DNA from 4 places in the Mesorhizobium sp. P2_D1 genome. Region 1 is predicted to be linked to each of the others. Evidence: predicted binding sites of a transcription regulator. Region 1 holds the regulator's gene; each other region holds the start of a gene.
What was found. Region 1 encodes PhoB, which activates phosphate uptake and scavenging genes when phosphate is short. Its sites were predicted from a motif close to TGTCATNNANCTGTCAT; they were not measured.
Positions count from the first base shown of each region.

Region 2: the regulator PhoB is predicted to act here: its motif matches at 4,348-4,364, upstream of AC1D0I_RS13845 (esterase-like activity of phytase family protein).
Region 3: the regulator PhoB is predicted to act here: its motif matches at 2,191-2,207, upstream of AC1D0I_RS18180 (acid phosphatase).
Region 4: the regulator PhoB is predicted to act here: its motif matches at 2,559-2,575, upstream of AC1D0I_RS14990 (acid phosphatase).

Region 1 is NZ_JBFUDZ010000020.1:68,278-74,204, forward strand. It holds gene AC1D0I_RS16605 (ROK family protein) at 1-1,204, shown strand, start outside; gene phoB (phosphate regulon transcriptional regulator PhoB) at 1,359-2,048, opposite strand; gene phoU (phosphate signaling complex protein PhoU) at 2,068-2,775, opposite strand; gene pstB (phosphate ABC transporter ATP-binding protein PstB) at 2,801-3,607, opposite strand; gene pstA (phosphate ABC transporter permease PstA) at 3,604-4,455, opposite strand; gene pstC (phosphate ABC transporter permease subunit PstC) at 4,459-5,442, opposite strand; gene pstS (phosphate ABC transporter substrate-binding protein PstS) at 5,509-5,927, opposite strand, start outside.
Region 2 is NZ_JBFUDZ010000015.1:101,861-107,787, forward strand. It holds gene AC1D0I_RS13830 (bestrophin-like domain) at 1-93, opposite strand, end outside; gene AC1D0I_RS13835 (trimethylamine methyltransferase family protein) at 192-1,745, opposite strand; partial or broken gene AC1D0I_RS13840 (GcvT family protein) at 1,758-4,170, opposite strand; gene AC1D0I_RS13845 (esterase-like activity of phytase family protein) at 4,480-5,927, shown strand, end outside.
Region 3 is NZ_JBFUDZ010000024.1:5,070-10,996, reverse strand. It holds gene AC1D0I_RS18190 (cytochrome b) at 1-1,235, shown strand, start outside; gene AC1D0I_RS18185 (cytochrome c1) at 1,264-2,121, shown strand; gene AC1D0I_RS18180 (acid phosphatase) at 2,251-2,946, shown strand; gene AC1D0I_RS18175 (alpha-hydroxy acid oxidase) at 3,128-4,273, shown strand; gene AC1D0I_RS18170 (adenine phosphoribosyltransferase) at 4,283-4,828, shown strand; gene AC1D0I_RS18165 (MaoC family dehydratase) at 4,953-5,423, opposite strand; gene AC1D0I_RS18160 (MaoC family dehydratase) at 5,420-5,890, opposite strand.
Region 4 is NZ_JBFUDZ010000017.1:90,003-95,929, reverse strand. It holds gene AC1D0I_RS15000 (RBBP9/YdeN family alpha/beta hydrolase) at 1-303, opposite strand, end outside; gene AC1D0I_RS14995 (Lrp/AsnC family transcriptional regulator) at 412-924, shown strand; gene AC1D0I_RS14990 (acid phosphatase) at 931-2,469, opposite strand; gene AC1D0I_RS14985 (cytochrome-c peroxidase) at 2,722-3,954, shown strand; gene AC1D0I_RS14980 (putative bifunctional diguanylate cyclase/phosphodiesterase) at 4,174-5,927, shown strand, end outside.

The DNA of each region.
Region 1 (5,927 bases):
GGCGATGGTGATTGCGGCCGTGCGCCGCGCCGGACAGCCGTCCCGCACCGAGATCGCCGCGACCACGGGCCTCAGCCATTCGACTATATCGGCGATCTCCTCCGACCTCATCGGCGAAGGCATCCTGACTGAGAGCAAGCCGAGCGAGGCCGGCTCGCTCAAACGCGGCCGGCCGCAGGTCGGCCTCGGCCTCAATCCGGAAGCGGCGGCGGTGATGACCGTGGTGCTGTCACTGAACTTCCTCTCGGTCGCCGTCATCGACTATGCCGGCCAGGTGATCGCCGAGGAACAGCGCCGGCTGGACACGCTGACCATGTCGCGCGACGCGCTGGTCGGTGAATGCGTTGCCATCGTACGGCGTCGTCTCGAAGACCCCGACCTCGACGTCCGCAGTGTCGCCCGCATCGCGTTGGCGATCCAGGGCATCACCGACACTCGAGCCCGCGCCATGCTGTGGTCGCCGATCACGCCGCACACCGACATCGCCTTCGCCGACATACTCGAGGACGAGTTCGGCATCCCCGCCACCATGGAGAACGACTGCAATATGATGGCGATAGCGTTGCGCTGGCGCGACCCTGATCGCTACCGCGACGACTTCATCGCCATCCTGTTGTCGCACGGCATCGGCATGGGCCTGGTGCTGAAGGGCGAGCTGTTCACCGGCACTCATTCCTCGGGCGGCGAGTTCGGCCATATGATCCATCGGCCGCACGGCGCGCTGTGCCGCTGCGGGCGGCGCGGCTGCGTCGAGGCCTATGCCGGCAACTACGCCATCTGGCGCAACGCAAGGCAGATGAGTGAGGATGCGGAACCGGTCGCCGATGTCAGTGATGCCGACATGCGCGCGCTGGCGACCGCGGCCCGCGAGAGGGATGGACCCGAGCGCGAGGCCTATCGCAAGGCCGGCGAGGCACTCGGCTACGGTCTCGGCAGCCTGTTCGCGCTGATCGATCCGGCGCCCGTCGCCATGGTCGGTGTCAGCGCCGCGGCCTTCGACCTGATCGAGCCGGCATTGCGCGAGGCCATTGCTCAGACCGCCGGCGGCCAGCATTCGCAATCGATTTCCTTCGACACCGAACCGAACGAACTGCCACTGATCCGCGAAGGCTGCGCCACGCGGGCACTGACCTTCGTAGACCAGGAGATTTTCGCGCCCGGCACGCAGGCGAGATCCGGCCTCGGTGGCAAGAACGTTGCGTGAATAACGCGCCGGGATGTGTTGAGATTCAGGTTAGGCCGAGTCGAGAATGGCGGGTTCCGAGAACCGGAACGGAGCGGACATTTGGATCCGTGAGTACCGGAAGCGCAGGAAACTGCCGTTCGCAGGCCGGCATCACCTGAATATCAGCAGATCCCTAATCTTCCCGGATTGCGTAGCCCGCCCCACGAATGGTGCGGATGACATCGGGCATGCGGCCATTGTTGACCGCCTTGCGCAGCCGGCCGACATGCACGTCGACCGTGCGTTCGTCGATGTAGATCGTCTCGCCCCAGACATTGTCGAGCAGCTGGCTGCGCGAGAACACGCGGCCGGGATGGCGCATCATGAATTCGAGCAGGCGGAATTCGGTCGGTCCGAGCCGGATCTCGCTCTTCTTGCGATAGACCCTGTGCGATTCACGATCGAGCACGATGTCGCCGACCTTGAGCACGCTGGACAGCACTTCCGGCTTGGCGCGGCGCAGCAGCGCCTTGACCCTGGCCATGAACTCCGGCGTCGAGAACGGCTTGACCAGATAATCGTCGGCGCCTGTCGAGAGGCCGCGCACACGATCGCTTTCCTCGCCACGCGCGGTCAGCATGATGATCGGCAGCCGCTCGGTCTCTGGACGCATCCTTAGCCGGCGGCAGAGTTCGATACCGGAAACCGCCGGTACCATCCAGTCCAGCACCAGAAGGTCGGGGACGTTCTCCTGCAGCCGGATCTCGGCCTCGTCGCCGCGCGTCACCACCTCGACCTGGTAGCCCTCGGACTCCAGATTGTAGCGGAGCAGCACACCCAGCGGCTCCTCATCCTCCACCACCATGATGCGTGGCGCGATCATCGACTGGTCATCCCTGCCGTCATGCCGCCGGCGCGGACATCGCCGTCTCGTCCTGCTTCGGACGATTGGCGGGCAGCTGCGTGCCGGTCAAAACATAATACGCATTTTCCGCGATGTTGGTGACGTGATCGCCGATGCGCTCAAGGTTCTTGGCGCAGAACAAAAGATGCGTGCAGGCGGTGATGTTGCGCGGGTCTTCCATCATGTAGGTCAGGAGTTCGCGGAACACGGAGGTGTACTTGACGTCGATGCGCTCGTCGTCGGCGCGCAGCTTCGCCAGCGCCGCCGCATCGCGTGCCGTATATTCCTCGATGACGCCCTGCACCTGGATCAGCACCAGCTGCGCCATTGCGTCGATGGAGTGCGACAGGTCGCGCGGGGTGACGCTGAGGCCGACGGTGCCGACGCGCTTGGCGATATTCTTGGCAAGGTCGCCAATGCGCTCGAGGTCGCCGGCCATGCGGATCGAACCGACGACATGACGCAGATCGTCGGCCATCGGCTGACGCTTGGCGATCAGTGTGATGGCGCGGTCGTCGAGCTCGCGCTGGCGCGCGTCCATGATCGCATCGTCGGAGACGACGCGCTGCGCCAGGGCGTTGTCGGAATTCAACAGCGCCTTGGTGGCGCCGCCGACCATCGAGCCGGCGAGGTCGCCCATGTCGCGGATCAGCCTGCTGATCTGTCCGAGATCCTCGTCGAAAGAAGCGACTGTGTGTTCGCCCATGATCTTAGTCCTCGTATGCCTGAGCTCAGCCGAAGCGGCCGGTGATGTAGTCCTGCGTGCGCTTCTCGCGGGGCGACGTGAAGATCTTCTCGGTGCGGTCGAACTCGACCAGTTCGCCCAGATACATGAAGGCCGTCTGCTTCGACACGCGCGCCGCCTGCTGCATGTTGTGGGTGACGATGACGATCGTGTAGTCGGCTTGCAACTCGTCGATCAGCTCTTCGATCTTGGCGGTCGACAGCGGGTCAAGCGCCGAAGCCGGCTCGTCGAGCAGGATGACTTCCGGCTTCACCGCCACGGTGCGGGCGATGCAGAGACGCTGCTGCTGGCCGCCGGAAAGGCTGAGGCCGCTGGCGTTGAGCTTGTCCTTGACTTCGGTCCACAGTGCGGCGCGCTTCAGCGCCTGCTCGACACGGCCGTCCATCTCGGACTTGCTGATCTTCTCGTAGAGCCTGACGCCGAAAGCGATGTTTTCATAAATCGACATCGGGAACGGCGTCGGCTTCTGGAACACCATGCCGATCTTGGTCCGCAGCAGGTTGAGGTCCTGCGAGCGGTCGAGAACGTTGTGGCCGTCGAGCAGCACCTGGCCCTCGGCGGTCTGCTTGGGATAGAGCTCGTAGATGCGGTTGAAGACGCGCAGCAGCGTCGACTTCCCGCAGCCCGAAGGTCCGATGAAGGCGGTGACGCTGCGCTCGGGCAGCGACAGCGTGATGTCCTTCAGCGCCTTGCTCTGGCCGTAGTAGAAGTTGAGGTTCTTGACCTCGATCTTGGCCTTGCCGGCAATTGCCTCGGCGGCGATCGTCATGTCTGGAGACAACATCTGGCTCATTTGTCCTCTCTGCGTCCGGTCAGGCTGCGAGCAAAGATGCTGAGCGCGAGAACCGTCAATGTGATGATGAGTGCACCGGTCCAGGCCAGTTGCTGCCATTCCTCGTAAGGGCTGAGAGCGAACTGGAAGATGGTCACAGGCAGGCTGGCCATCGGCGCGTTGAGATTGCTCGACCAGAACTGATTGTTGAGCGCCGTAAAGAGCAGTGGCGCCGTCTCGCCGGAGATACGGGCGATCGACAGCAATATGCCGGTAACGATGCCGGAAAGGGCGGCGCGGTAAGCGACCGACTTGATGACCACCCAGCGCGGCGCGCCGATCGCGGTGCCGGCCTCGCGCAACGCGTTCGGCACCAGGTTGAGCATGTCCTCGGTGGTGCGCACGACGACCGGGATGACCAGGATGGCAAGCGCGACGGCGCCGGCGATCGCCGAGAAATGCCCCATCGGCCGGACCATCAGTTCATAGACGAACAGGCCGATGATGATCGAGGGCGCCGACAAAAGGATGTCGTTGATGAAGCGCACCACGGTGGTGAGCTTCGAAAAGCGTCCGTATTCGGCCATGTAGGTGCCGGCCAGCACGCCGATCGGTGTACCGACGACGACGCCGATGATGGTCATCATGATGCTGCCGTAGATGGCGTTGAGCAGGCCACCGGCATCGCCGGGCGGCGGCGTCATTTCGGTGAACACCGCGAGATTGACGCCGGACAGGCCCTTGTACAGCAGCGCGCCGAGGATGAGCGCCAGCCAGGCAAGTCCGATGCCCGCGGCGGCGACGCACAGCGTCATCATCACGGAATTCTTCCTCTTGCGGCTCTGATGAAGCGATGTGGCTGTCGACATCGGTCAGGCTCCCGTGCGGGCGTCAATGCGCATCAGCATGTAGCGTGCGATGGCGAGGATCAGGAAGGTGATGACGAACAGGATCAGGCCGAGCGCCACCAGCGAAGAGGTATAGAGATCACCGACGGCTTCGGTGAATTCATTGGCGATGGTCGCGGAGATCGTCGTTGCCGGCGCGAACAGCGAGGTGCTGATGCGGTGCGCGTTGCCGATCACGAAGGTCACCGCCATGGTTTCGCCGAGCGCGCGGCCAAGGCCGAGCATGACGCCGCCCATGATGCCGATCCTTGTGTAGGGAATGACCACGCGGCGGGTCACTTCCCAGGTCGTGCAGCCGATGCCGTAGGCGGACTCTTTCAGCACCGGCGGCACCGTGTCGAAGACGTCCTTGGTGATCGAGGTGATGAAAGGCAGCACCATGATGGCAAGGATCAGCGACGACGTCAAAAGGCCGATGCCGTAGGGCGGACCGGCAAACAGGCTGTTGAGGCCGGGAATGCCGTGGAACGCGCTGATGATGAAGGGCTGCACGGTCGTCTGCAGGAAGGGCGCCAGCACGAACAGGCCCCAGATGCCGTAGATGATCGAAGGGATGCCGGCGAGCAGTTCAACCGCCATGCCGATCGGACGCCGCAGCGGGCGCGGACAAAGCTCTGTGAGGAAGATGGCGATGCCGATGCCAAGCGGCACGGCAATCAGGATGGCGATGGCGGAGGTGATGATGGTGCCGTAGATCGGCGCCAGCGCGCCGAATTTCTCCGTCACCGGATTCCAGCTTTCGCTGGTCAGGAAGGAGAAGCCAAAGGTCGACAGGGCTTGCCAGGAGCCGGCAAACAGCGAGATCGCAACACCGCCGAGCAAGACCAGCACCAGTATGGCGGCGGCACGGGTCATTCCGTGGAAGATCGCGTCGGTCAGCGCGAAACGTCTGACAGTCGCGTCGCGCGAACCTCGAATGGCTGGCAAGGCTTCCTGGACAGCACTCATGTGAAGCTCGGCTCTTTGAATTGAGGGAAAAGGAGCGCCGCGGCGCGGCGCTCCTTCAAAGGGATGTTATTCGCCGACGTAGACGGGCTTGCCGTCAGCCTGGATGTCGGCCTTCCACGAAGCCTTGATCAGGTCGACGACGCTGTCGGGGATCGAGACGTAGTCGAGACCCTTGGCGGTTTCTTTGCCGTCCTTGTAGGCCCAGGCAAAGAACTTCAGCGCTTCGCCGGTCGCGGCGGCGTCATCGGGGGTCTTGTGGATCAGCACCCAGGTCGAAGCAGCGATCGGCCAGGTGGCATCACCGGGTTCGTTGGTGATGATGACGTTGAAGTTCTTCGCGCCCTTGAAGTCGGCATTCGAAGCAGCCGAGCCGAAGGATTCGAGCGACGGCTCGACGACCTTGCCGGCGGCATTCAACATCTTGGAGTACGACAGGTTGTTCTGCTTGGCGTAGGCATACTCGACGTAGCCGATGCCGCCGTCGG
Region 2 (5,927 bases), on a different contig from region 1:
TCTGACCGGCAGCCTGGGCCAGATCGCCATGCTGGCCAGCGGCGCCGCTGTCAGGCACAGGAAGATCATCACTGCGATCAAAGCTTCGCGCATGCGCCCATTTCTGCACGGGATGCGCCGATTGCCAATGACCCCGGCACCGATCACGTCGCGAAAGCTGCGTCACGCGTCTTGCGCGACTGCTCCCGCCCTCAGGACACCGGTGCTGCGCCGCCCTCTTGCGTGCGCCGGGCGATGAACGCGTCGAGGACGCTGGCGGTCGCGATAGCCGATTCCGGCGGCACGAAATCGGCCAGCGCCCGTCTCCAGACACCGGTGGCGCGCTCGCTCGCCGTCTTCGACCCGCCTTGCGTCCAATTGCCGAAATTCGACCAGTCGGCGACCAGCGGTTCGTAGAAGGCGGTGCGGTAGCGCGCCATGGTGTGGCCGGCCGAGAAGAAGTGACCGCCCGGCTGCACCTCGGCGATTGCCTCGAAGCCGATGGAATCGATGTCGCCGGGCGTCGGGGCGCAGAGTTCAGCCACCGTCTGCAGCGCCTCGATATCGGTGACCAGCTTCTCGAAGGAAACACTCAAGCCGCCTTCCAGCCAGCCGGCGGCATGGATGCACATCGTCGCCCCGGCCAGCACCGAGCCCCACAGCGCGAATTGCGTCTCGTGCGCCGCCTGCGCGTCCGAAATGTTGGCCGCACTGCCGCCGCCGGACCGCCATGGCAGCCCGGTGAAGCGCGCCAGTTGGCCGGCGCCCAGCGTCGCCTTGACATGCTCCGGCGTGCCGAAGGCCGGCGCCCCGGATTTCATGTCGACATTGGAGGAGAAGGAGCCATAGACAACCGGCGCGCCCGGCCGCACGATCTGCGCCAGCGTCAGTCCCGCCAGCGCTTCGGCATGCTGCAGCGTCAGCGCACCGGCGACCGTGATCGGCGCCATCGCGCCCGCCAGGCAGAAGGGCGTGATGACGGAGATCTGCCCGGCCCTGGCGAAATCGATGATGCCTTGCGCCATCGGGATGTCGAGTTGGCGCGGCGAGTTCGTGTTGATGACGGTGTAGCAGTGCGCGCCGGCAAGGAATTCGTCCTCCGACAGGCCGCGCGCCAACCGCAGCATCTCGAAGCCGTCCTCGACCTGCGGCGTGCCGCGCGCGAAGACGAACGGAAGCTTGTCGGAGAGCGTCAGCTGCGCGCGGTTGACCGCATAGTGGCGAAAGCGGTTGTCGACGTCCTGCGGCTCGATGCAGGGTCCCAGCATATGCAGCACATCGAAATGCTGCACCAGCCGTATCAGATCCTCGAAATCGGCCAGCGTGCCCGGCCTCCGGCCGCGCTCGAGATCGGTGACGTTCGGCGCCCCGCATCCAGCCAGGAAAGTCATCGAGCCGAGTTCGAGCGTCAGATCGCGGGCGCGGGCACCGCCATGAGCATGGATCGACTTCGGCGCCGAGGCCAGCGCCGCCGTCACCATGTCACGGCCGATGCGCACCATATCGGTGTCCGGATCGACCAGGGCGCCGGCGCGGGCGAAATGCTCACGCGCCTGCGGCAGCAGCACCTTGATGCCGAGTTCTTCCAGCACACGCAGCGCCGTGTCGTGGATGGCGGCAACCTGATCATCCGAAAAGATCGGCTGCGGCAGGAACGGGTTCCTCAGCGAACGGTAATTGGGGCGGCGGCTGGTTTCCGAGCCGGCTTCGCCCGTCCGTCCACGCCGGCGCTCGCGCCTGCTATCACGTGCCGCCTCATCGACCATCAGAAATCCTCCTTATTGCCGCATCGCCTTGCCTTCGGGGTCGTAGGGGGAGGCCGCGATGACGCGCGCCGGCCGCTCCGTGCCGACGACGTGCACCGAGAGCGCGGTGCCCTCGCCTGCGAAATCACGGTCGACGAGCGCCAGCGCCAGGCTTTTGCCGACAGTATAGCCATAGCCGCCCGAAGTGACGAAGCCGACGCGCCGGCCTTGATGCCAGACCGGCTCGAAGCCGCTGGCGTCGGCGTCGATGGCATCGATCTCCAGCGTCACCAGGCATTGGCCGCTGCCGCCCTCCCGCTGTTTCAATGCCGCCTCGCGACCGGTGAAGTCACCCTTCCCAAACGCGATGAACCGGTCGAGACCGGCCTGATCGGGTGTGTAGCCCTGGGTGAATTCACCGCGACCAGATGCCGAAACTCTTCTCCAGCCGCAGCGCATTCAGCGCGTAATAGCCGATCTCGGCAAGGCCGAGATCCTCGCCGGCGGCCAGCAGCGTTTCGCGCAAGCTGGCATGCATGGTGACCGGACAACTGATCTCGAAACCGAGCTCACCGGCGATCGAAAGGCGGGCAACCCGCGCGGGCACCATACCGATGTCGAATGCCCCGCAGGCCATGAACGGCAGTGCCGCGCCCGACACGTCCTGATGCGTCGTGCGCGCCAGGATTTTGCGTGCATTCGGCCCGGTCAGCAGGAAGCCGCTCATCGTGTCGGAAAGGTCTGTGACAGTGATCCCCTCCGCCGCATGGCTCTCGAACCAGCGCATGTGGAATTCCCTGAGATAGTACGAGCCCATCAGCCAATAGTCGCCGCCACCCCAGTTGATGACCGTGAGGTCGCCCTTCAGCCGCCCGTCATGGCCGAGCATCGGCGCCAGCCTCGCCTGTCCCGGCTTCGGCAGCCTGCAGGCAAGCAACTGGTCAAGCCATGCTTCGGCCCCTTGCCCCGAGACCGCATAACGCGCATAGGCCGAGATATCGACGAGACCGGCGGCACGCCGAACCTGCAGCGCCTCGTCGCCGACGATGTCGAAGGCGTTGGAACGCCGCAGCGTCGTGTTCTCGCGAAACCCCATCGGTGCGAAATAGGCCGGGATTTCCAGACCCCAGGACGCCGTCCATTCGCATCCCGCCGCCGTCATGCCGTCATAGGCGCCGGGGCGTTTCAGCGGCCGGCCGGCGGGTAGCCGCTCATTGGGAAAGGTCATGACGAAGCGGCGCGAATAGAACTGGCGCGTCGTCTGCCTGAGATATTCGCGGTTGGCCGCGAAGGCGCCATAGCGGGCGATATCCATGCCGAAGATGTCGGCCTGCGGCTCACCATGGATCATCCACTCGGCCAGCGACTTGCCGACGCCGCCACCCTGGCTGAAGCCGGCCATGACGCCACAGGCAAGCCAGTAATTCTTCAGCCCGCGCACCGGCCCGACGATCGGATTGCCGTCGGGGGTGAAAGTGAAGGCGCCGTTGACCCATTTGCGGATGCCGGCCGTCCTCAGGCACGGAAAGCGCTCATAGGCCTTGGACAGTTCCGGGCTGATGCGGTCGATGTCTTCCGGGATCAGCTCGATGCCGTAATCCCATGGCGCGCCATCCATGTTCCAGTGCTTCGGGTTCTGCTCGTAGACGCCGAGCAGCACGCCCTTGCGCTCTTGCCTGAGGTAGGAAAAGCCGTCGAGATCGACCGCAAGACCGAGTTCCTTGTCGAGAGCGGCAACCTCCGGAATGTCTTCGGTGATGAAATAGTGGTGCTCCATCGGCGTCACCGGCAAGTCGACGCCGGCCATGCGGCCGAGCTGCTTTGCCCATAGCCCGCCGGCGTTGACGACATGCTCGGCCACGATCGTGCCTTGCTCGGTGACGACATCCCAGTGCCCGTCGGCACGCGCCTTCAACGCGACCACGCGGTTGCGCAGGATCACGTCGGCACCACGCTTTTTCGCGGCGCCGGCATAGGCATGCGTCGCTCCGTAAGGGTCGAGATGGCCTTCGTTGGAATCATAGAGGCCGCCGAGCACGTCACTGACATCGACGATCGGGCAGATCTCCTTGATCTCTTCCGGTGTCACTAGGCGAGCCGTTTCGATGCCGACCGACTGGAACACGGCCCAGGCCGATTTCAGCCACTCCCAGCGCTGGGGATCGCTGGCCATGTTGACGCCGCCCGTCATGTGCAGGCCCGCGTCCTGGCCGGATTCGGCCTCGATCTCGCGATAGAGCTTGATGGTGTAGTCCTGCAGCGCCGCGACGTTGGGATCGGCATTGAGCGCGTGGAACCCGGCCGCCGCGTGCCAGGTCGAACCGGCCGTCAGTTCGGCTCGCTCGATCAGCGCCACATCGCTCCAGCCGAACCGTGTCAGATGATAGAGCACCGAGGCTCCGACCACGCCACCCCCGATGACGACTGCGCGGTAGTGCGACTTCAAGGCTTCCCTCCCCGGTTAGTCCGAAGGCTGCACCATATACGCACTGGACATATGTGTCTAGTACGATGCACGCACACCACGCTTTGTCGACTTGAGCTAGAAGGGAGTGATCAATTCTTTGGTGCGACCACAGGTTATTATCGGCGTGTGAAGAACCCGACGGGGCATTGCGCGCGCTGTCACGCAAGCATCATGTTTGCGCCGTAGACCGCTTTCGGGGAGGCGCGCGCGGCATCATCGATGCCGCACCTCTTTCAGCTCTTTCGCCATCGGCCGCTCCGGCACGCTTTGTTACAAAGAGGATCATCCATGAAACACCTGCACCGAACCGCGTCGCTCGGCGTCGCGCTGGCATTGTTCACCGCCTTGACGCCGGCGCTGGCCGACAGCACCGCGACCGTCGGCGGCATCAGCTTCGTCAACAAGGGACTGGTCGGCGTCGGCCGCATCCCGGCCAGCCAGAAGGACAAGTTCGGCGAAACGTTCGGCTCAGGTTCCGGCATGGCGATCGACACCGCCGGCTGGACGCATGGTGCCGACGGCTACAAGGGTTCGCTCTGGCTGCTGCCGGACCGCGGCTACAATGTCGTCGGCACCACCGACTACCGGCCGCGCCTCAACACGATCGGCATCGAGTTCGCGCCAACCGCGCCTGGTGCGGCACCCGCTGCCGGCCAGGAGCAGTCCGGCGTCAAGGCGACACTCGCCGACACCATGCTCCTGACCGACGACAAGGGCGCTGATGCCACGGGCCTCGACCCGCTCAACGGCGTGCGCGCAGCAAGCGGCGACATGCCGATCCTGCCCGAGGCCAACGGCAAGCTGGCGCTCGACAACGAGGCGATCGTGCGGCTAGCCGACGGCTCGATGTTCATCTCCGACGAATACGGCCCGAACATCTATCGGTTTTCCGCTGAAGGCCGCCTGCTGTCGGCGACCCAGCCGCCGGCTGCCCTCGTGCCGATGCGCCATGGCGCGCCGAACTTCGCCTCGGACAATCCAGGTCCAGGTGCTGCCGAGCCCGATCCGAAGGATCCCGATACCGGCCGACAGAACAACCAGGGCCTCGAAGGCATGGCGATGACGCCGGACGGCAAGTTCCTGATCGCCGTGCTGCAGTCGGCGCCCCGGCAGGATGGCGGCGATTCCGGCGCGACGCGCCAGAACACGCGCGCGCTGGTCTATGACGCTTCCGACCTCGCCCATCTCAAGCTGGCGCACGAATATGTCGTGCCGCTGCCGGTGTTCAAGGATGCCAAGGGCAAGACCAAGGTGGCGGCGCAGAGCGAGATCGTCGCCCTGTCCGACCAGACCTTCCTGATGCTGACCCGCGACAGCGGCAACGGCCAGGGGTTGAAGGGCGACACCTCGCTGCTTCGCCAGATCAACATCGTCGATCTCTCCGCTGCGACCGACATCGCCGGTGGCGCCTTCGACGCCGCCGACAAGCCGGTGGCACCCAAGGGCGTGCTCGACCCATCGGTGACGCCGGCCAAGCTGACGCCGTTCATCGACCTCAACGACAAGGGCGAACTCGGCCGCTTCGGCCTGCACAATGGCGCGCCGAACGACAAGAACAACCTTTCGGAAAAGTGGGAGGCGATGTCGGTGGTCAGCGTGCTCGATCCCAAGCTGCCGGACGACTATTTCCTGTTCGTGGCCAACGACAACGACTTCCTCACCCAGGACGGGTTCCAGGTCGGCGCACCCTACAAGGCCGAGGACGGCGCCGATGTCGACACCATGTTCACGGTCTA
Region 3 (5,927 bases), on a different contig from region 1:
CGCTGCCGCGGATGGTCTATGACAGTTTCATCGCCTATCCGGTGCCGCGCAACCTGAACTATGCGTGGACCTTCGGCGGTATCCTGGCGATCATGCTGGTGTCGCAGATCCTGACCGGCATCGTGCTGGCCATGCACTTTGCAGCCGACACCAGTCTCGCCTTCGATTCGGTCGAGAAGATCATGCGCGACGTGAATTCGGGCTGGCTGTTGCGCTATCTCCATGCCACAGGCGCCTCGTTCTTCTTTATGGCCGTTTATATCCACATCTTCCGTGGCCTTTATTACGGCTCCTACAAGGCGCCGCGCGAGCTGCTGTGGATCCTCGGCTGTATCATCTACCTCCTGATGATGGCGACGGCCTTCATGGGCTATGTGCTGCCGTGGGGCCAGATGAGCTTCTGGGGCGCCACCGTCATCACCGGCTTCTTCAGCGCAATCCCGCTGGTCGGCGAATGGATCCAGCAACTGCTGCTCGGCGGTTTCGCCGTCGACAACCCGACACTGAACCGCTTCTTTGCGCTGCACTACCTCTTGCCGTTCATGATCGCCGGCGTCGTCGTGCTGCATGTCTGGGCGCTGCATGTCGTCGGCCAGTCGAATCCGACCGGCATCGAGGTCAAGTCGAAGACCGACACCGTCGCCTTCACCCCTTACGCGACCATCAAGGACGCGTTCGGCATGATCGTGTTCCTGTTCTTCTTCGCCTATTTCGTCTTCTACATTCCGAATTTCCTTATGGCGCCCGACAATTACATCGTGGCCAATCCGCTGAAGACACCGGCGCATATCGTGCCTGAATGGTACTTCCTGCCGTTCTACGCGATCCTGCGCGCCATCACTTTCAACATCGGGCCGATCAATTCCAAGCTCGGCGGCGTGATCTGCATGTTCGGCGCCATCGTCATGCTGTTCCTGGTGCCGTGGCTTGACACCTCGAAGGTGCGGTCGGCGGTGTACCGGCCCTGGTACAAGCTGTTCTTCTGGCTGTTCGTGGCCGATGCCATCCTGCTCGGCTGGCTGGGCTCGCAGCCGGCGGAAGGCAGCTACGTGTTCATGGCGCAGATGGCGACACTGTTCTACTTCGCCTTCTTCCTGGTCGCGCTGCCGGTGCTCGGCCTGATCGAGACGCCGCGGCGGCTGCCGAATTCGATCACCGAAGCGGTGCTCGAGAAGAACAAGGGTGGCGGTCATCATCCTGCGGGGGCTACGGCCGCGCCGGAAACCAAGGGCTGAGCGGGTAGAGAATCTAAGGGGATTTGGCATGAAGAAGATTCTCACCTCGCTGGCGTTGCTTGGCCTCGTGGTTGTTGGCACCGGGGCGATCGCCGCCGAGGAGGCACACAACGCGGCCGCACCGACGCATTTCCCGATCAACGAGCCGAAGGAGATCGACTGGAGCTTCGCCGGGCCGTTCGGCACCTACGACAAGGCGCAGCTGCAGCGTGGCCTGAAGGTCTACAAGGAAGTCTGTTCGGCCTGCCATTCGATGAATTTGGTGGCGTTCCGCACGCTGTCGGACCTCGGCTATTCGGACGCGCAGATCAAGACGCTGGCGGCCGAGTACACCATCCACGACGGCCCGAACGACGCCGGCGACATGTTCGACCGCCCCGGCAAGCCGTCCGACCACTTCCCGCCGCCATTCGCCAACGAGGAAGCCGCCGCTGCCTCGAATGGCGGTGCCGCTCCGCCCGACATGTCGCTGCTGGCCAAGGCGCGCGGTGTCGAGCGCGGCTTCCCGCGCTTCGTCTTCGATATCTTCACGCAGTATGCCGCGGGCGGCCCCGACTACATCCATTCGCTGCTGACGGGCTACGACCAGACGCCGCCTGCCGGAATGGTCATCCCGGAAGGCACTCACTACAATCCGTACTTCATGTCAGGCGTGTCGCTGAAGATGCCCAAGCCGCTGTCCGACGGCCAGGTGACCTATGACGACGGCGCGCCTCAGACCATCGATCAGTATTCCCGCGACGTCTCTGCCTTCCTGATGTGGGCGGCCGAGCCGCATATGGAAGACCGCAAGAAGACCGGCTTCCGCGTGCTGGTGTTCCTGCTTTTGTTCGGCGCGCTGGTCTATCTCACCAAGCGCAAGGTGTGGGAAGGCGTGGCGCACTAAACCGCGCACAGCCATACGATCAAAAAAGGGCGCCGAAAGGCGCCCTTTTGCTTTTGTGGAGGCCGGTGGTGTCACATGGCCGTCACCGCATCTGGCGATCCTGTGCCGCTCTCATCAAAGGATCGCACCATGAAAAGATACGCATCGCTCGCGGCAGGCCTTCTGCTGCTCATCGTCGGCTCGGCTGCGCAAGCGGAAGATGCCCAGCCCTTCGTCACCAACAAGGATGTCGACCTGACGATGATCCTGCCGCCACCGCCCGCGAACGACTCGGCGCAGACCAAGGCCGAACTTGGCGAGGTGCTGACGCTGCAGGTGACGCGCACGCCCGAAATGGTGGCCAGCGCTGTTGCCGACGCCGAGGAGAATGTCTGGCGCTTCGCCAATGTCATGGGGCCGAAGTTCAACAAGGAAACGCTGCCGAAATTCAGTGCTTTCTTCGATCGTGTGGTGGCCACCGAAGGCGCCGTCGTCGATCCGGCCAAGGATGTCTGGAAGCGTCCGCGTCCGCACCAGCTCAGCGACCTTGTCAAGCCCGCGGTCAAGCTGTCCAGCTCCGGTTCATGGCCTTCCGGCCACGCCACCGTCGGCACCATGATGGGCATCATCCTGTCCGACATGGTTCCGGAAAAGCGCGCCGAGATCATGGCGCGTGCGGCTGAATACGCCCACAATCGCGAGGTTGGCGGTATCCATTACGCGTCCGATGTCGAGATGGGCAAGATTTCCGGCAGCGTGATCGCCGCCGTCCTGCTTAACCGGGACGACTTCAAGGCCGAATACGACGTGGCCAAGGCCGAGCTTCGTTCCGATCTCGGCATGTAATCTTTCGCCGGCTGCCGGTTTTCGACGAAAGGGGCGCTTCGGGCGCCCCTTTTTGTGCTGGTGGTTGTAGCTCGTGGGGCAGCTCGGCAATTAGGCCGTTGGCACGGAGACAACAGGTTGATATTCGACGCACCAAACGGTGGCGAAGCGATTGCCACGATTTGACGTCTGGAAATCAATGATGCGGCTCAGCGACTGTCACAATTTTTCTGATTTCCGCCGCATGGCGCAACGGCGGCTGCCGGGGCCGATCTTCGACTATATCGACGGCGCGGCGGACGACGAGGTCACCTATCGCCGCAACACCGAAAGCTTCGAGACCTGCGATCTGGTTCCCAACGTCCTGCGCGGCGTCAGCGAGATAGACATGTCGGTGACGGTGATGGGTCAAAAGCTGGCGATGCCGGTCTATTGTTCGCCGACCGCCTTGCAGCGGCTGTTCCATCATCAGGGCGAGCGCGCGGTCGCCAAGGCCGCCGCCAAATACGGCACGATGTTCGGCGTCTCCTCGCTTGGTACCGTCAGCCTCGAGGAGGCGCGCGGGATCAGCAGCGGCCCGCAGGTCTACCAGTTCTATTTCCATCGGGATCGCGGCCTCAACCGGGCGATGATGCAGCGAGCAAAGGAGGTTGGCGTCGAAGTGATGATGCTGACCGTCGACAGCATCACAGGGGGAAACCGCGAACGCGACAAACGCACCGGCTTTGCCATCCCCTTCAAGCTCAACCTGGCCGGGATGCTGCAGTTCGCGATCAAGCCGGCCTGGGCGATCAATTATTTCACCCATGAGGGGTTCAAGCTGCCGCAACTGGACGAGCATGTCGACATGGGCGGCGGCACCATGTCGATCGGCCGTTACTTCACCGAAATGCTCGACCCGTCGATGACGTGGGACGATGTCGCAGAGATGGTCAGGCTGTGGTCGGGTCCGTTCTGCCTCAAGGGCGTCATGTCTGTGGAGGACGCCAAACGCGCCGTCGAGATCGGATGCAGCGGCATCGTGCTGTCGAACCATGGCGGCCGGCAGCTGGATGGCTCGCGAGCGGCGTTCGACCAGCTTGCCGAGATCGTCGACGCGGTCGGCGACAAGATCGACGTCATCATGGATGGCGGCGTGCAGCGCGGCACTCATGTGCTGAAGGCGCTGTCGCTCGGCGCCAAGGCGGTCGGCGTCGGCCGCTACTATCTGTTCCCGCTCGCGGCGGCCGGCCAGCCGGGCGTCGAACGGGCGCTCGAACAGATGCGGGTCGAGATCGAACGCGGCATGAAGCTGATGGGCTGCAGTTCGATCGAACAATTGTCGCGCAAGAATCTCCGTTTCAGGTAATCTCGACCCATGAAATCCTCCCTCGAAGACTCACTGCTTGCCGCGATCCGTACCATTCCGGATTATCCCAAGCCCGGCATTCTGTTTCGCGACATCACCACGCTGCTCGGCAATGCGCGCGCCTTCCGCCGCGCCATCGACGAGCTGGTGCATCCCTATGCCGGCCAGAAGATCGACAAGATCGCCGGCATCGAGGCGCGGGGTTTCATCCTTGGCGGCGCCGTCGCCCATCAGCTCTCGGCCGGTTTCGTGCCGATCCGCAAGAAGGGCAAGCTGCCGTTCGAGACCGTGCGCGTCGCCTACAGCCTTGAATACGGGCTCGACGAGATGGAGATGCACAAGGACGGCGTTTCTCCGGGCGAGAAGGTGATCCTGGTCGACGATCTGATCGCCACCGGCGGCACCGCGGAAGCGGCGGTCAAGCTGCTGCGGCAGATCGGCGCCGACATTCTTGCAGCCTGCTTCGTCATCGACCTGCCGGATCTTGGCGGCCGCGCCAAGCTCGAAGCGCTCGGCGTGCCGGTGAGGACGCTGATCGGATTCGAGGGGCATTGAGGGGACCTCTTGCCTTCTCCCCTTGTGGGAGAAGGTGGCCGAGCGAAGCTCGGTCGGATGAGGGGTGTTCCAGGGAGCACCGACGTCTTCTCCCACAGGCGGGAGAACGGAAGAAGCGCCGGGCTTACTCCACCTTCACCAGCACTGCGCTTTCGAACTCCAGCACCTTGTCGCCGGTCGAATCGAAGGCCTCGCAACGCAACGCCAGCAGCCGCCAGCCGGGGCGTGAGGCGATCGGCCGGTGGGAAAGTGCCGTACGCGTGAAGGTGATCGTTTGCCCGGCATAGACCGGCTTCAGCCATTTCAGGTTCTTAAAGCCAGGCGAGGGGCCGAATTCCGGCACCGGGCCGGGCCCGCTCCACGCAGCGATCTCGGCGTCCATGCTGCTTGCCAGATTGAGTTTCATCCAGGTCGCGGCCGTGTGCCAGCCCGACGCGCAGAGCCCGCCGAGCACGCTCTTCTTGGCTGCTTCCTCGTCGATATGGAAAATCTGCGGGTCGTATTTCCTCGCGAACGCCTTGATCGCCTCTGGCTCGAATGTGTGCGAGCCGAGCGTAACGGTGGTGCCGATGCGGAAGAATTCGTCCAGTGTCATGCCAGGCTCCCGGCAGCGTCGCGCGTGAGGAACATGACGGAGTTTTCGAGCTCGAAGACGCTTTCGCCGCGCTGGTTGAGCAGTTCGCCGCGCATGGTGACGAAGCCGAGCTGCGGCTTCGATTTGGAAAGCCGTTTGGCAACAACGACGAGACTGCCGATCAGCATGTCGCCGGCCAGCACCGGCTTCTTCCATTTCACCTGATCGACGCCGGGCGATCCCTGGCAGGTGGAGTCGAGCAGGAAAGCATCGCACAGCATGCGCATGAACATGGCTGAGGTATGCCAGCCCGAAGCGGAGAGGCCGCCGAGGATGCTCGCCTTGCCGGCTTCCTCATCGAGATGCATGGGCTGCGCGTCGAATTCGCTGGCGAACTCGATGATTTCGGCGGCGCTCACTTGCGTGCTGCCGAGGTCGAACAAGGCGCCCTCGACGAAGTCCTCATAGGCCCAGGTTTTTGCGGTCATCATAGTCTGGAATCCGGCTCATAGACCCACGATTTCG
Region 4 (5,927 bases), on a different contig from region 1:
GGCCGGGAACACGGCCGCCGTCGGATCGGGAACACCGACCAGCAAGGCCGCCTGGACCGGGCGCCGCGAGATCTTCTGCCAATGCGCGATCAGCAGGCAGGACAGGCTGTGCGCGACCAGCACCGGCGGCTCCGGCGCCTCGATCACGGCAGCCTCGAGCGCCGCCAGCCAGTCGGTGAAATCCGGCAGGTCCCAGCTCGAGGGCTGGAACCGACGCATCGCCGGATTGGCGCTTTCCCAGCGCGATTGCCAGTGGGCTGGGCCCGAACCGCCGCTGCCGGGCAGGATGATGAAATGCGTCATGTCGCCTTGCTCCTATCTCTTGAAGGAGGATGGTGGCGTCTTGCAACGATCCCGGGAATGGGAAATCATCGTAAAAGTCACGGCATTTCCGATGGATTCAAGGTGACCATGAAAAACAACGAAGAGCGCGCGCCGCTCGACCCGACCGACATCGCCATTGTCGAAGCCATGCAGGAAAACGGCCGCATCGGCATGTCCGAGCTTGGCCGCCGGGTCGGCCTGTCGCAGCCGGCTACCTCCGAGCGGGTGAAACGGCTGGAGGAGCGCGGCGTCATTGCCGGCTACACCGCGGTGATCGATCCGGCCGCACTTGGCCTCGGCATGATGGCGATCATCCGGGTGCGCACCACGCATGAGCACATCCGGCCCTGCCTGAAGCAGTTCGCCGAGATGCCGCAGATCACCGAGGTGCACCGGTTGACCGGCGAAGACTGCTTCATCCTGAAAGTGGTCGTCCCCTCGCCGGCGCAGCTTGAAACCATCGTCGACGCGGTGGCGCGCCATGGCGCGGCCACCACGGCGCTGGTGTTGCGCAGCGAGGCGCCGAAGCCGATAGGCCGCGACCTGATCCGGAGATCAGGCGGCTTAGGGCAAAGGCGTCTCGCCGCACCGAGGTCCTGAGCTGCCCTAGCGGCTGAGATCGAGTGCCGCGCTCAAATCGCCCATCGGCGGCTGGTCGTTGTTGCGCAGCGCCTTGTCGCGGGCGACGATGCCGGGCAGCACCGGTAAATCGTAACGCGCGGTGATGAAGCGCAGGATCGACGTCGTGTCGTATTGCGTGTGGTCGACAGTACCCATCTTCGCATAGGGCGAGATGATGAAGGCGGGGATGCGGTTGCCCGGCCCCCAACGGTCGGCCTTCGGCGGCGCGACATGGTCCCAGAAACCGCCATTCTCGTCATAGGTGACGACCACCAGCATGTGGCTCCATTGCGGGCTTTTCTCCAGGTGCGAGACGACGTCGGCGAGATGTTGGTCGCCGCTCGCCACATCGGCGTAGCCGCCATGCTCGTTGAGATTGCCTTGCGGCTTGTAGAAACTCACCGCCGGCAGCTTGCCGTCGTCGATCGCCTTGATGAATTCGGTCCCGTCGAGGCCGCCATCCCTAAGATGTTCGGCCCGCGCGGTCGTGCCGGGCGCGTATGCCGCAAAATAGTTGAATGGCTGGTGGTGGAACTGGAAGTTCGGCACAGGCGTCGCGTTCTTGCCGTCGAGCGTTGCCTGCCAGGCGCCGGAATACCAGGCCCAGCTGACGCCCTTCAGCGACAACAGATCGCCGATGGTGATGTCGTGCTGCGGCGGCAGCGTAGTCGGCTGCGCCGGATCGGCCAGTGCCTTGTCGCCGCCTTCGGCCGGCTTGTTGGCGCTCGGCTGATAGGGCGGCTGCATGGTGTTGACGGCGTGGAAGTCTGGCGTGATGGCGCCGTCATTGACGAATTTCGGCGCCCCGCCGAGGGCAGAGGCCGGCGAGTTGTCGGCGACCTTCAGCGTCGTGCCGTCGGCTTCGACCACGGCGATTTGCCCCTTCACCGGACTGGTGTCGGCATTTGGATAGACCGGAACGCAGGCGCAGGCGAGCATGATATGGTTGAGGAAGGAGCCGCCGAAGGCGCCCTGGAAGAAATTGTCGGCCAAAACGTATTTCTTCGCCACCGCCCACATCGGCAGCACCGAGCCGTCATAATGACCCATCACCAGGCCGCCGGAATCGGCCCAGGCGACGAACTTGTCGTTCTTCCCGCCGTCGATCTGCATCTGCTCCTGATAGAAGCGGTGCCAGAGGTCGCGCGTGATGACGGAGGTCTTCTCGTTGAAGCCGCTGGCGTCGTCGATGGCGAAGCTGGCATTGCTGAGATGGGCCGTCTGCGCCTCGGTCACCGGCGGCGTCACGCCCTTGGCGGTCAGACCACCCCAGGCCGGCGGCAGTTCGCTCAGCGGCTTGCCGTCGCGGTCGAGCTGGCGCACCTGGCCGGCCGAAAGGTTGGCCAGGCCGTTGGCGCCGGGGAAGCCGCCATAGAGATTATCGAAGCTGCGGTTTTCGGCATAGATGACGACGACGGTGTCGATCTTGTCGAAGCCGGGAGGGGCTGCGTTGGCTGTAGCCGGAATCGAGGCCAGCGCCGTGCCGGCCAGGCAAAGCGAGGTGAAAAGCGTGAACCGCGTCATGGGAGGTCCTCATGGCTAGGGTGATGGCTAGAGGGCAGTGTATGGCTTGGGGGCGACGAGCCATGGCTTCGGACGCTAGGTCGATGCTTTGTCACCTTTGTGACATTTATCGCCTATCCGAACACGGTTGCGTGAGCGGGTGGACCGGTCATCAATCCGTTGCAGTGCGGACCTAATTGCGGAACAAATCGGACTGAACCTTATGACCGCAAGACGATGGAACGGTTGATGATCGCGACCGCCGCGGCATCGATGTTTGGCCTCGCCACCATCCTGCCCGGCAACGCCGTCAGCGCCGGTAGCGGCAGTGTCCATCCCGGACCGATGTCGCGCGCGGATGCCTTCGCTCGGGCGCAGGCGCTGACAGCGCTTGGCCGAAAGATGTTCTTCGACCCGTCGCTGTCGGCTTCAGGCAAACAATCCTGCTCGTCCTGCCATGATCCGCACCATGCCTTCGGTCCGGCCTCGGCGGCACCGGTCGAGATGGGCGGTCCGAAGCTGGACCAGCCCGGACTGCGCGCCGTGCCCTCGCTTCGATACCTTCAGGCGGTACCAGCCTTCACAGAGCATTTCTACGATTCCGAGGATGAAGGCGACGAAAGCGTCGACAACGGCCCAACCGGCGGCCTGACCTGGGACGGCCGCGCCGACCGCGGCCGCGACCAGGCCAAGATCCCGCTGCTGTCGCCATTCGAGATGGCCAACAAGGATGCCGCCGCCGTCACCGCCGGATTGCGCAAGTCCATCTATGCCGATGAATTCAAGGCCGCCTTCGGCGACACCGTGTTCGACCACCCGGACGACGCCTTCGACGCCGCTGCCGAGGCGCTCGGCACTTTCGAGCAGAGCAGCACCGACTTCTACCCCTATTCCAGCCGCTACGACGCCTTCCTCGCCGGCAAGGCGACGCTGTCGGCGCAGGAATTGCGCGGGCGCGCGCTGTTCGAGGACGAAACCAAGGGCAATTGCGCCAGTTGCCACCTGAGCGAACCCGCCAATGACGGCGAGCCGCCGCAATTCACCGATTTCGGCCTGATCGCCGTCGCCGTGCCGCGCAACCCGGCCATCCCGGCCAATGCCGACCCCGCCTATTTCGATCTCGGCCTGTGCGGGCCGCTCAGGACCGACTTCCATGGCCGGGCTGAGTATTGCGGCCTGTTTCGCACGCCGACGCTGCGCAACGTCGCGCTGCGCAAAAGCTTCTTCCACAACGGCTACTTCCACACGCTGCGCGACGCGGTTGCCTTCTATGCCAGCCGCGACAGCGATCCCGGCCATTGGTATCCCAAGAACGCCGACGGCACGATCCGGCAAAATGACGATTTGCCAAAGGCTTACTGGGCCAACCTCAACCATGACCCGCCCTTCGGCAAGAAGCCCGGCGACAAACCGGCACTGACCGACCCCGAAATCGACGACATCGTCGCCTTCCTGCAAACGCTGACCGATGCCGATCAGCAGGCCGGGGCGGTACCGGCGAACTGATTGCCTGGACCTTGCGCATGCCCAATCCCGCTTTCTCGCACCCGCAAAACAGGTTTATGGATCTTGCCGGATTTGGTGTGTGGCGGCGCTGGGGCCGCAAGGAAGGGCATTGGTTATTGGCGCTTACTCATTAGCGCTTCCTAAACTGCTCTGGGGTATCCCTTACCAATTGATGGTGGGACGCCGATGAACGCATTCTGGCGAGCAGTCGGATTTGTTGTGATCCTTGTGACCGGCGCAGCGATGCTGGCGGCCTTGCATATCGACGCCCAGCGGAACTTCGCGCTTGCCAAGGAACGCTACATCGAGAACTCCCAGGCGGCAGCCAGGACAACCGCCAAGACGGTCGAAGACGCCTTGCGGGCCGTCTACGAGAATGTGCGAACGCTGAGCTACCTGCCAAGCGTCCGAAACCTCGACCGGCATGGCACCAACCTCGGCGACGAGGGCCGCGCGACAATCCAGCAGATCTACAACAATCTCGCCAACAACGTCTCCATTTCCGAGGTCTACTTCCTGCCGCTGGATTTCGACCCCGACCGCTTCGATGCCGTGACCGGAAAGCTCGAGGAGCCGATCCTCCAGTTCGACCAGCTGATCGTGAATGCCAGGGCGCGGTCCGACGCTGCAGCCGCAAAGTCCGCAAAGCTTGACGAGAACGCGCTGACCCGGCCCGCCGAAGAAGTCGAGACCTATGAGTACCAGGAACTGGCCAAACAGCTCGCCTGGCTGAAGGCGAACTATCCGAATTCGAGCGCCATTGACGGGCTGAATGTGCCGATCATCGGCACCAAGGAGCTCATCACCTGCGACAACACAGATTTCATCCACACCGGCAATGACGCGGATCGCTCCGGTTTCATCCTTTCGGTCCCGGTCTTCGGCCAGGATGGCAGCCTGCGCGGCTCCGTCTCGGCAATCATGCTCACCTCGGCGCTGAGGAAACTGTTGCCGAGCAGCGACTATGTCATCGTCAATTCAGGCTACGGATTTGAATCCGACCAGCACAAGATGTCGACGGCCCTGGCGGCGGATTCCCGTGCCTTCACGGCGGCCGACCCCAATCTGATCTATTCCGAAGTCATCCCGCTCTCGCTCAACGATCCCAGAAGCGCCTGGCGTCTCTGGGCCGGTTTCCCCAACAGCAGATACGACAGCAACATGGACGCCCTGTCGGTGCGGCAATTCGAACTGGCTGGTTATGCGGCGGTCGCGGTGGTCACGCTGCTGGCGCTGGCCTGCTGGTATGCGATCGGACGCACGATGATGATGCAGACCAATGCCGCCGAGACTTTGGAGCGGCGGGTCGAGGAACGCACCGCCGAGATCCAGCACCTTGCCACGCATGACATTCTCACCGGCCTGCCCAACCGGGGCCTCCTGGCCGACACGATGGACGAGGCACTGAGAAGCCTCAGGGACGGCGAGAAGCTGGCCGTCCATTGCGTCGATCTCGACCGTTTCAAACCGGTCAATGACACCCTCGGCCATCCGATCGGCGATGAGGTTCTCGGTGCGGTGGCGAGGCGCCTGAAGCAGCAGGCGGGTGAAACCGCCATGGTCGCGCGAACCGGGGGAGACGAGTTCGTCATCCTCCAGCTCCTGATCGATGGCGACGACGAGGCGGGTGTGCTGGCGAGCCGGGTCATTCATGCCCTGGCCGGCGAATTCTTGATACAGGGCCACAAGATCAACATCGGCAGCAGCATCGGCATCGCTGTCTTCCCGGACGACGGACAAAGTTCGGAAATCCTCATCCGCAATGCCGACCTGGCCTTGTACAAAGCCAAGATGGAAGGCCGTGGGACCTGCAGGTCGTTCGAGCCGGGAATGGACGCAAGACTGCAGGAGCGGCGCCAACTCGAATCCGAACTGGCTCTCGGCGTCACAAACGAGCAGTTCGTCGTGTACTATCAACCGCTGCACGACGCCAAGACCTCGAAACTCACCGGCTTCGAAGCCCTGGTGCGATG